Regions from separate parts of the Cupriavidus sp. 2TAF22 genome, predicted to be linked through region 2. Evidence: riboswitches for the same ligand, from Rfam matches in the RefSeq annotation. Region 2 holds a riboswitch; each other region holds the start of a gene.
The links. Region 2 has a riboswitch for glycine ahead of gcvT (glycine cleavage system aminomethyltransferase GcvT). Riboswitches for the same ligand answer to the same signal wherever they lie in the genome.
Positions count from the first base shown of each region.

Region 1: it holds a riboswitch for glycine, as region 2 does, so the genes downstream of both, AB4Z48_RS25370 (D-amino acid dehydrogenase) here and gcvT (glycine cleavage system aminomethyltransferase GcvT) in region 2, are expected to answer to the same signal.
Region 3: it holds a riboswitch for glycine, as region 2 does, so the genes downstream of both, AB4Z48_RS34450 (D-amino acid dehydrogenase) here and gcvT (glycine cleavage system aminomethyltransferase GcvT) in region 2, are expected to answer to the same signal.

Region 1 is NZ_JBFRFX010000023.1:65,123-68,395, forward strand. It holds gene AB4Z48_RS25365 (acyl-CoA synthetase) at 1-52, shown strand, start outside; gene AB4Z48_RS25370 (D-amino acid dehydrogenase) at 94-1,410, opposite strand; glycine riboswitch at 1,459-1,585, opposite strand; gene AB4Z48_RS25375 (GTPase domain-containing protein) at 1,869-3,273, opposite strand, start outside.
Region 2 is NZ_JBFRFX010000003.1:231,950-235,222, forward strand. It holds gene gcvP (aminomethyl-transferring glycine dehydrogenase) at 1-203, opposite strand, end outside; gene gcvH (glycine cleavage system protein GcvH) at 318-698, opposite strand; gene gcvT (glycine cleavage system aminomethyltransferase GcvT) at 788-1,915, opposite strand; glycine riboswitch at 2,017-2,149, opposite strand; glycine riboswitch at 2,171-2,258, opposite strand; gene AB4Z48_RS05700 (UvrD-helicase domain-containing protein) at 2,468-3,273, shown strand, end outside.
Region 3 is NZ_JBFRFX010000047.1:7,709-10,981, reverse strand. It holds gene AB4Z48_RS34450 (D-amino acid dehydrogenase) at 110-1,363, opposite strand; glycine riboswitch at 1,513-1,612, opposite strand; gene AB4Z48_RS34445 (MFS transporter) at 1,700-3,070, opposite strand.

The DNA of each region.
Region 1 (3,273 bases), on a different contig from region 2:
GAAGTTCGAGCTGCGCCGCAAGGTCAAGTCGGACACGGCCATCGACGTCTAGCCACGCGCGGTGGCGCCGGCCGGCGCCACCGGGGCCGGGGGCTAGTGGACGGCCCGCTGCGCGGACGCCAGCGTCGCCGGCCGCGTCGTGCCACCGGCGGGCAGCGCGCCCGTAAAGGCGAAATCCACCTCCGGCACGCGGCCGCTGACGATGTCCGCGATCGCACGGCCCGAGCCGCAGCCGTGCGTCCAGCCAAGCGTGCCGTGGCCGGTGTTCAGGTAGAGCCCGCCGATGGCGCTGGCGCCGATATAAGGTACGTTGCCCGGCGTGGCAGGGCGCAGCCCGGTCCAGAATTTCGCCAGCTCCGGTCGGCTCATGCCCGGGAACACTTCCAGCGTGCGCCGCACGATGGCCTCGCAGCGCACCGGGTTCAGATCCATCGCATAGCCGTTGAGTTCGGCTGTGCCGGCCACGCGCAGGCGGTCGCCAAAGCGCGAGAACACCAGCTTGTACTCGTCGTCGGTCAGGCTCACGCTGGGCGCGCGCTCGCTGTCGAGCACCGGCAGCGTCACCGAATAGCCCTTGGCCGGATAGATGTCGAGCTTGACCCCGAGCGGGCGCGCCAGCATCGGGCTGAAGCTGCCCAGCGCCAGCACGTAGGCGTCCGCGCTCTCGATCTGGTAGCCGCCAGTCTCGTCGGCAATCTCCACCCCGTGCATGCTGCCGCCCTCGGCATGCAGGCGCTGCACCCGCACGCCATAGCGAAAGCGCACGCCCAGCGCTTCGCAGCGCGCGGCCAGCGCGGTGGTGAAGCGGTGCACATCGCCCGATTCATCCTCGCTGGTATAGGTGGCGCCCGCCAGACGCGGCGCGATATTCGCCAGCGCCGGCTCCAGCCGCACCACTTCGTCCGGCCCGATCACGCGGCGCTCGCAGCCCAGCTCGCGCATGATGCGCGCCGGCTCGACGGCCGCGTCGAATTCCTTCTGGCTGGTATAGAAATGCAGGATGCCGCGCGTGAGGTGGTCGTACTCGATGCCGGTCTCGGCGCGCAGCGCCTGCAGGCTGGCGCGGCTATAGGTGCCCAGGTTGAGCAGCTGGATCATGTTGTGGGTGGAGCGACTGGCCGTGCACTCGCGCAGGAACTTGAGTCCCCACGACCACTGCGCCGGATCTGCGCGCAGGCGGAACAGCAGCGGAGCATCCTCGCGCCCGAGCCAGCGCAGCATCTTCAGCGGCGCGGCCGGGTTGGCCCAAGGCTCGGCATGGCTGACCGAGATCTGCCCGCCGTTGCCAAAACTGGTTTCCCGGGCCGCGCCCGCATTGCGCTCCAGCACCACGACCTCGTGCCCGGCACGGGCCAGGTACCACGCAGACGCAACGCCGATCACGCCGGCTCCCATCACGATGACTTTCATTTCTCAGGCTCCGGATAGCAAAAAGGGGCAGGCAAGCCATCTGGCCTGCCTGCCCCCACTGTCCTTTTGCCTGAGAGATTCGCCGCACCCACCACGGGTACCGGCTTGCCCCTTCGGCGGCCGCGTGCCGCTTACCTGGTCGGTGTGCGGTCCGGCGCTCTCCAGTTTGTTCGGTTTCCAGTCTTTTGCACCTGAGCGTTTCAGGGGTACGCCTTCGGTAGAGACACCCACCTGATACGGCGGAGGTGTCTCGTTCTCCTGGAAGCCGCAACATAGCACGCGTTGCAGAGAGACTGCAAGGGCAGTATGGCGGCCCGGCGGCGCCCCGCCGCCGGGCCGCGCGCTGTAGCAAGGTTCTGTAGCAGTCTGGCCGGCCAATTTTTGGAGCCGGCGAGCTCGGGAGCAGGGCACGAGTAGCGCAGGCTTTTACAGGTGGCGGACCAATATGGCAATAGGGTTCAAGGTGCAGTGCCTGGTATCCGCGGCGTGGCACCGTTGAGTGCATCATGCAATTGCTGCTTCAGTGCTTTGCAGCGGTCGGCTACCTCTTCCGACTGCTTGCCAAGCCCGATACTGATGGCCTGGCGTTCCAGCATATCCTTCAGTTGACCAGTCAGATTTGCCGCGATGTTGTCCAGAGCCGTGTTTCCGAACCTCTCGATGGCATTGCTGGTGCCTAGCGCCGATGCTTCGGCGTGCTGTCTGAATGCAGCGCGAAGCGAGCGGCGCAGGTCCGTAACGTAGCGCCGTTTGGCATCCTCGATTTTCTCTTCCCGAAAATGCAGATAGAGGTCGAGGATGGTTGCTAGCAACGGGCTGAATGCCGCTAGTCTTCCCGATGCTCTTGTGATGAGGCCAGCTCGACGGAGAGCCTCCGTCCTGACCAGCCTTATCCCGGTGGACCCGGCAATTTCGTAGAGGAGATTGCCGAGTGCCTTTGTGCTTATCGAAGCGGCTTCCAGTCCGCCTGCTATTGGCCCGGTTGCGCTATTGACAAGCCGCGTCAGACGCAATGCCGGGCTAGCTGGGATGCGGATGGCATCCAGTGAGCCGGGTGTGCCTGGCGCGAAGCTGCCGCCGGACCACGGCATGTGGAGCGCCTGCGTTGTGCGATTCTCGAGTTGCTTCCCCGCGCCGCCAAGGATTTCGTGCAGCTGTCGCTCCATTTCGCACCAAAGCTTGCTCAAGTCCTCCTTCATCTGGTCAAGCGTGGAGGTGAAGAACGCCTGCACCTCCGGAGCCTCGGCGGTGCCGTCCAGACGTTCCATTGCTTTCGCGGCACGCCCCAGTACTGTTGAATAGACTTGCCGATGCCATAGGCGCGCGAGCGAATGCAGGTGTTCCCTTGCCTGTTCAAGCTCGGCGATTTCCTTCTGGACGCAGGCTATGCGTGCTTGCAGGCAGGGCTCGTCGCCGGATTGCATGACATCCCGCATAACGCCTTCCACAGCGCTGATGGCTGCAATCGCCCGGCTCGCCTGACCGGTCTGGTTTCCCCAGGCGGAAAGGCTGGTCACCAGCGCCGACAATCTGCTTTGCCGCAGCAGTCGCTCGCGGAAGCCGGCCGAGGCCTGCCTGGCATGGAAGTACTTTGCCACCGAGCAGTGGAGCACGGGAATGCCGATGCGTCTACCCAATACCGCCTCAATCCGCTGTTGCATGCCGGCGCCTCCATTGCGGTCCCGGTCTATTTTGTTGACCACCAGGCAGCATGGTCTGCCGAGACAGAGGTTGTCTTGGTCTAGCAGCCTTCTCAATATGCCTGCCTGGGCCCGATAGGGAAGTTCGGGTGTAACGACGAGCAATATCATGTCGGCCTCCATGGCCGCACTGAGTGCTGCCCCGCCCACGAGTTCACTGGGG
Region 2 (3,273 bases):
ATGCCGTCGCGGCGGCGGATGGCGGCGGGAATGACGGCGTCGATCAGCGCGGCACGGCTGTCGTAGCCGAGTACCTTGAGCATGTGTTGCTGCTCGGCGGCATCGGGGCCGATATGACGGGAAGCAAAGGCGTCGCGCGCCTCCAGTTCGGCCAGCGTGGGCCGGGCACCTTTGGCTGCGTTCATGGGCAGGGGGGCGTTCATGGCAAGAACCTCGTTGGGCGCAGGGCGGCGGGTGGTCAGCCGCGCCGCCGTGCATCAGTCTTCAGTCGCCGCTCCCGTGGCAGGCAAGCCTCGCGGGAGCGGCAGGGTGTCGCGTCAGGCGCCGACGTTGGCCTTGTAGGCGTCCACCGACATCAGGCCGTTGACGTCGTCGCTGTTGGCCGGCTTGAGCTTGAACAGCCACGCATCGAAGGCGTCGGCATTGACGCTTTCCGGCGCGGCGACGGCGGCTTCGTTGACGGCGATCACTTCGCCGGCCACCGGCGCGTAGATGTCGGAAGCGGCCTTGACCGATTCCACCACCGCCAGCGCGTCGCCTGCGCCGACCGACTTGCCCACTTCCGGCAGCTCCAGGAACACGATGTCGCCCAGCGCGTCCTGCGCGTGGTCGGTGATGCCGATGGTCAGCGTGCCGTCGGCTTCGACGCGCACCCATTCATGGGACTCGGTGTATTTCAGGTCGGCGGGGAAATTCATGGGATTCTCCAGATTCAATTTGTTTTTTCAGCGCCCGCCGGGCGGAGGCAATCCGTCGCCGGCGGGCGCGCTGTGACCGGTGCGAGCGTTCAGCTCACGAGTGCCTTGCCATTGCGCACAAACGGCAGTTTAACCACAGTCGCGGCGAGTTTGCGGTCGCGGATCTCGACCTGCACCTCGGCGCCGAGGGCAACGTCGCGCGGCAGGCGGGCAAATGCGATGGACAGGGACAGCGAAGGGCTGAAGGTGCCGCTGGTGATCTCGCCGTCGCCGGCAGTGGTGATCACCTTCTGGTGCGCCCGCAGCACGCCGCCTTTTTCACGCAGGATCAGGCCGACAAACTGCTGGGTCTGGCCGCCGGCGACGAGCGCCGCCTTGCCGGTGAAGTCGCGCTCGCTCTGCAGGTCCACGGTCCAGGCCAGGCCGGCGTTGAGCGGCGAGGTGTGGATATCCATGTCCTGGCCGTACAGGTTCATGCCGGCTTCCAGGCGCAGCGTGTCGCGCGCGCCGAGGCCGGCCGGGCGCACGCCGGCAGCGACCAGCTTCTCCCACAGGCCGGCCACGTTCGCGGCCGGCACCACCAGTTCGAAACCATCCTCGCCGGTGTAGCCGGTGCGCGCCACCATGACTTCGCCCAGGGCGGGATCCTGCACCACGATGGCGTTGAAGGGCTTGAGGGCTTCGCTGGGCTGGGTGGAGGGGAAGGCGCTCCACACCTTGGCGCGGGCGTTCGGGCCCTGCACGGCGACGATGGCCAGCGGCGCGGCGCCCGCGGGGGCGTTGTCGCCGCGGCGCGGGGTGATGGTGACGCCGCTGCCGGTGGCGGCGTTGCGCGCGGTGATCCATTCGATATCGCCGGTCGCGGTGCTGGCATTGACTACCAGGCGGAAGCGGTCCTCGGCGAAGAAGTAGACGATCAGGTCGTCGATGACGCCGCCGCTCTCGTCGAGCATGCAGGAATAAAGTGCCTTGCCCGGCGTCTGCAGCTTGTCCACATTGTTGGCCAGCAGGCCGCGCAGGAAGGCGCGCACATTGGCGCCGGCCAGGTCGACCACGCACATGTGGGAGACGTCGAACATGCCGGCGTCGGTGCGCACGGCATTGTGTTCTTCGATCTGGGAGCCGTAGTTGACCGGCATGTCCCAGCCGCCGAAGTCGACCATGCGGGCGCCGAGTGCGCGGTGGATGGCATTGAGGGGCGTGGCCTGGAGCGTCATGTAGTCCTCGGGGGAAGGCGGAAATCTCGGTTCGAAAACGAAAAAAGGGTCATCCGCCGCCAGACCCGGCGCGCCATGGCGCTGCCAGATCCGCCGCGGCGGATGACCCCTCTGTCCTCGATACCTGAGAGATTACAAGGCGGTCCGGTGGACCTGTGCCCTGCGCGCCCCTTCGGTGGGCACGCTCGCCGTCGCTTGCGCGCGTGGCGGGTGCCGCTCTCCAGAGTACGGCGTGCATCGTGTGCATATTGCAAGCCGATCCGACCAGTCCATGGTGCCTGAGAGTTTTCGGGTGATACCCCTTCGGCGGCGCAAGATCTGCGCGCTCTCCCGGCCGGATGGCGCGACTCTACAGGCAGCCCCGGTGGCTTGTCAACGCGTGGCGCGCGGCACGGCACCGGCACCCCGGGGCCGGCAACCCGGCGTGTTAACATCTGCGGCTGCTGTCGCTTGCGGGGACATCACCCCGGTGCCGCAGTCTTCACAGGCAGCCCTGGCCGCGTCGTCTTCGCCAGCCATTTCGCCATCCGCTTCCGCCACCACGCCAAACGCATGACCCACGGACTCAATCCCGCCCAATCCGAAGCCGTCCGCTATCTCGACGGCCCCTGCCTGGTGCTGGCCGGCGCCGGTTCGGGCAAGACGCGGGTGATCACGCAGAAGATCGCGCACCTGATCGAGGACAAGGGGTTCGAGCCCAAGCATATCGCCGCGGTGACCTTCACCAACAAGGCCGCCAAGGAGATGCAGGAGCGTATCGCCAAGCTGATGGAAGGCAAGACCACGCGCGAGGGCCGCCGCATTCCGCTCAAGCAGATGACGGTCAGCACCTTCCACTCGCTCGGCGTGCAGATCCTGCGCGCCGAGGCCGAGCACGTGGGGCTGAAGCCGCGCTTTTCCATCATGGACTCGGACGACTGCTTCGGCCTGGTGCAGGAGCAGCTCGCCACCACCGACAAGAAGCTGATCCGCAGCGTGCAGAGCACCATCTCGCTGTGGAAGAACGGCATGGTCGATCCAGAGACCGCCATCGCCACCGCCGAGAGCGCCGACGACCACCAGGCCGCGCTGGTCTACCGCAACTACGTGGCCACGCTCAACGCCTACCAGGCGGTGGATTTCGACGACCTGATCCGCCTGCCGGCCGAGCTGTTCGCGCGCGACGAAGCGGTGCGCATGAAGTGGCAGAACCGCCTGCGCTACTTCCTGGTCGATGAATACCAGGACACCAACGCCTGCCAGTACCAGCTGCTCAAGCTGCTGGCCGGCGGCTCGCACCTGCGCGCGCCGGCCTTCACCGCGGTGGGCGACGACGACCAGGCCATCTACGGCTGGCGCGGCGCCACGCTGGACAACCT
Region 3 (3,273 bases), on a different contig from region 2:
GGGGCCGCCAGTCGACGTAGGCGCAGTAAAGGAGCCCCCGGCGCCGACATGCGAAGCTCGCTCCTGCCCGGAGCGAGATACCTGACTTGCCTTGCTGTCCGACTGCCTCCTACCCAACGGGATAGCTCTCGGCGATGGTCGTGCCGATCGTTGCCGCTGTTGCAGCAGACAACGTCCATCCAAGATGGCCATGGCCGGTGTTGTAGAACACCCGTGGCGCCCTGCCTTTTGACACGCGCGGCATCATGTCCGGCATCATCGGGCGAAGCCCCGCCCAGGGGACTACGCGGGAGGTATTGATTCGGAAGTTGCGACGCGTCCATGACACGAGCGGCTCGATGCGGTCGGCTCGGATGTCTCGGTTTTGTCCATTGAATTCGGCGGTACCTGCCACGCGGAACCTGTCCTTGCCAAGTCTGCTCGTCACGATCTTTGCGCTTTCGTCGAGCAGGCTGACCCACGGCCCGTTCGCCACGCTGTCGGCATCGTCCAGGTGCACGGTAATGGAGTATCCCTTGACCGGATAGACATTGATCCTGTCGCCCAGCATGCCGGCAATATGCCGGCTGCCCACACCGGCACAAACCACCAGCGCATCGCCGGCGATCTCGTACGCGGCACCGGCGTGGACCGATGGCGACGCCACACCGTCCACCGCCTGCAGGCCGATACGCACGCCGCTGGCGGATAGGTCGATGCTTCGCACGTCCCAGCCCTGCAGGAAGCGCACGCCGCGGCGCTCGCAAGCGAGCGCCAGGCCGCGCGTGAACTTATGGATATCCCCGGTTGAATCGGATGGCGTGAAGTACCCGCCAAAGTATTGGCCTTGCAACGTCGGCTCGATCGCCCGGATCTCCTGCGGCGACACCGCAAAGCGCTCCAGTCCGCCTGCCACGAGTAGCGCGTTCGTCCTGCCCGCGGCCTCGAAAGCCGCTTTGTCATGATAGAAGTGCAGGATGCCGCGGCGCTCCAGATCGAACTGGATATTCTCCTGCTCGGCCATGGCAAAGAGATGCTGGCGGGCGGCAATCGCCAACTTCGTCGTTTCGATGGTGTTCTCCCGATAACGCGCGATGTTCGACACAAACTCCCCCATCCACGAGTATTTGTGCCACGACGGCTTCGGGTTCACCAGCAGCGGCGCGTTGCGTTTCAGCATCCATTTCAGCCCTTTTAGTATCGTTCCCGCGCTGTTCCAGACTTCCGCGTTACACGCGGAGAGCTGGCCGCCATTGGCGAACGACGTCTCCATGGCGGGATAAAGATGGCGGTCGACGACAGTCACCTCGTATCCGAGTTTCGATAGCGTGTAGGCGGTGGTGACGCCGGTAATGCCGGCGCCTATGACTATGATTTGAGACATGGCAGGGTCCTCTGTCAGGCAAAGCGATGGCCGAATCCTCGGCTTCCTACCCCATCTGTCCCGGTACCTGAGAGCTTTGGCAGCGGCCGGTGACCGGTGCCGTCCCCTTCGGTGGGCATTCCTTGCAATGCCACTCTCCAGATTCTTGAATCGACGCCACAGTCCTTTTGCCTGAGAGTTTCCGGGGTGGTTGCTCCGTCGGCGCCGGGGATGGCACGTACCATCCCCGGTCTCTCCTGCGTCGTCTTGCAGCCGCTTAGTGGCCGCTTAGCGGCCGATTTGCGGCCGGGCTGCCCGGGATCACAGCCGATGCGTCAAGCTGCGCCCCTTGCTTGCTTAGTCCGGTAACGCACCGCCCGAAGGCGTACGGCTGGCCAGGATGGCAATCAGCGACACCACCGCAGCCCCGACCAGGTACCAGGCTGGTGCAAGCTTATTGCCCGTGGCGCTGATCAGCCAGGTCGCGACCAGGGGGGCGGTGCCGCCGAACAAGGCGTTCGCGCTGTTAAAGCACAGTGCAAAGCCGCTATATCGCACGCGGGTCGGAAAACTCTCCGACAGGAAGCACGGCAGCGTGCCGTCGTTGATGGTGAGGAAGGCGCCCAGTGCCACCTGAATCAGCAAGATGCCGACGATGCTGGCGCTCGACAGCGAATGGAACAGCGGCACCGTGAAGAGCGCGAACAGGATGCAGGCGGAAACCAGCATCGTCTTCCGCCCGAACCGGTCGGAAAGCAGGCCCATCACGAAAATCATCACGACATAGCTGGCCAGCGATACGGTAGAGACCAGGAAGGACACCGAGTCGCTCATGCCGAGTTCCTTTGACAGGTACACAGGCATATAGCTGAGCAACAAGTAAAAGCCGACGGCGTTCAGGCAGGTCACGCCGAAGCCGACCAGCATGGTACGGCGATGCGAGGTGAGCAACTCGCGCAGCGGCGCCTGCGGTGCGTGATTGGCGTGCTCCATCGCGACGAACTTCGGCGTATCTTCTAGTTGAAGCCGGATGTAACGGCCAACCAGCCCAAAAGGGGCGGCCAGCAGGAACGGCACGCGCCAGCCCCATTCGAGCAACTGTCCGGAGGTCAGCACCGTATGCAGCCCGGCGACGAACAGCGACGCGAACAGCAGGCCGGCGGCTTCCGCGGCAGGGATGACACTGGTGTAGAGCCCGCGCTTGCGGTTCGGTGCATATTCGGCAAGAAAGGCCGAGGCGCCGGCGTATTCGCCTGAAGCCGAGAAGCCCTGGACCAGCCGGATGACAAGCAGCAGTACCGGCGCCCACAAGCCCACCTGCCCGTAAGTCGGCAGGAAGGCGATCAGGAAGGTCGAGCAGGACATGATCATGATCGACAGCGACAGCGTATTGCGCCGGCCGAACTTGTCGCCGAAATGCCCCCAGATCACCCCTCCGATCGGACGCACGACGAAGGACAGCGCGAATACGGCATAGGTAGCCATCAGGCTGGTGGTCGGGTCGCTCTTGGGAAAGAACACTACCGCAATGACGGTTGCAAGAAAGCCGTAGGCGGCGTAGTCGAACCACTCGATAAAGGTGCCGATAAAGCCTGCCGCGGTAGCGCGGCGCAGTACCTGCCTGGTGTCGGCATCCACGGCGCTGCTGCGGGCCTGGCTCGCCGGGTATCCCGGGCGATTGCCACCTGGTAGCACCTCCGCGCCGCGCAAGGATTTCGTGTTACTCATACTCTGTCTCCGGATTATTTTGTCCTGGTCGCGCTACGTCTATCCAGGCATGGGCTTTTGCCGCATGCAACCGGCGACCAGTCTTGTGGTGTGTCTTGTTGTGTGTCTTGTGGATCTGCTCTGTGGGTAATAAGGGGTGTTGAACTCCTTATGCAGGGTAAGAAGGCGCAGCGATACAGCGGATCGCCGATCCATCGACAAGA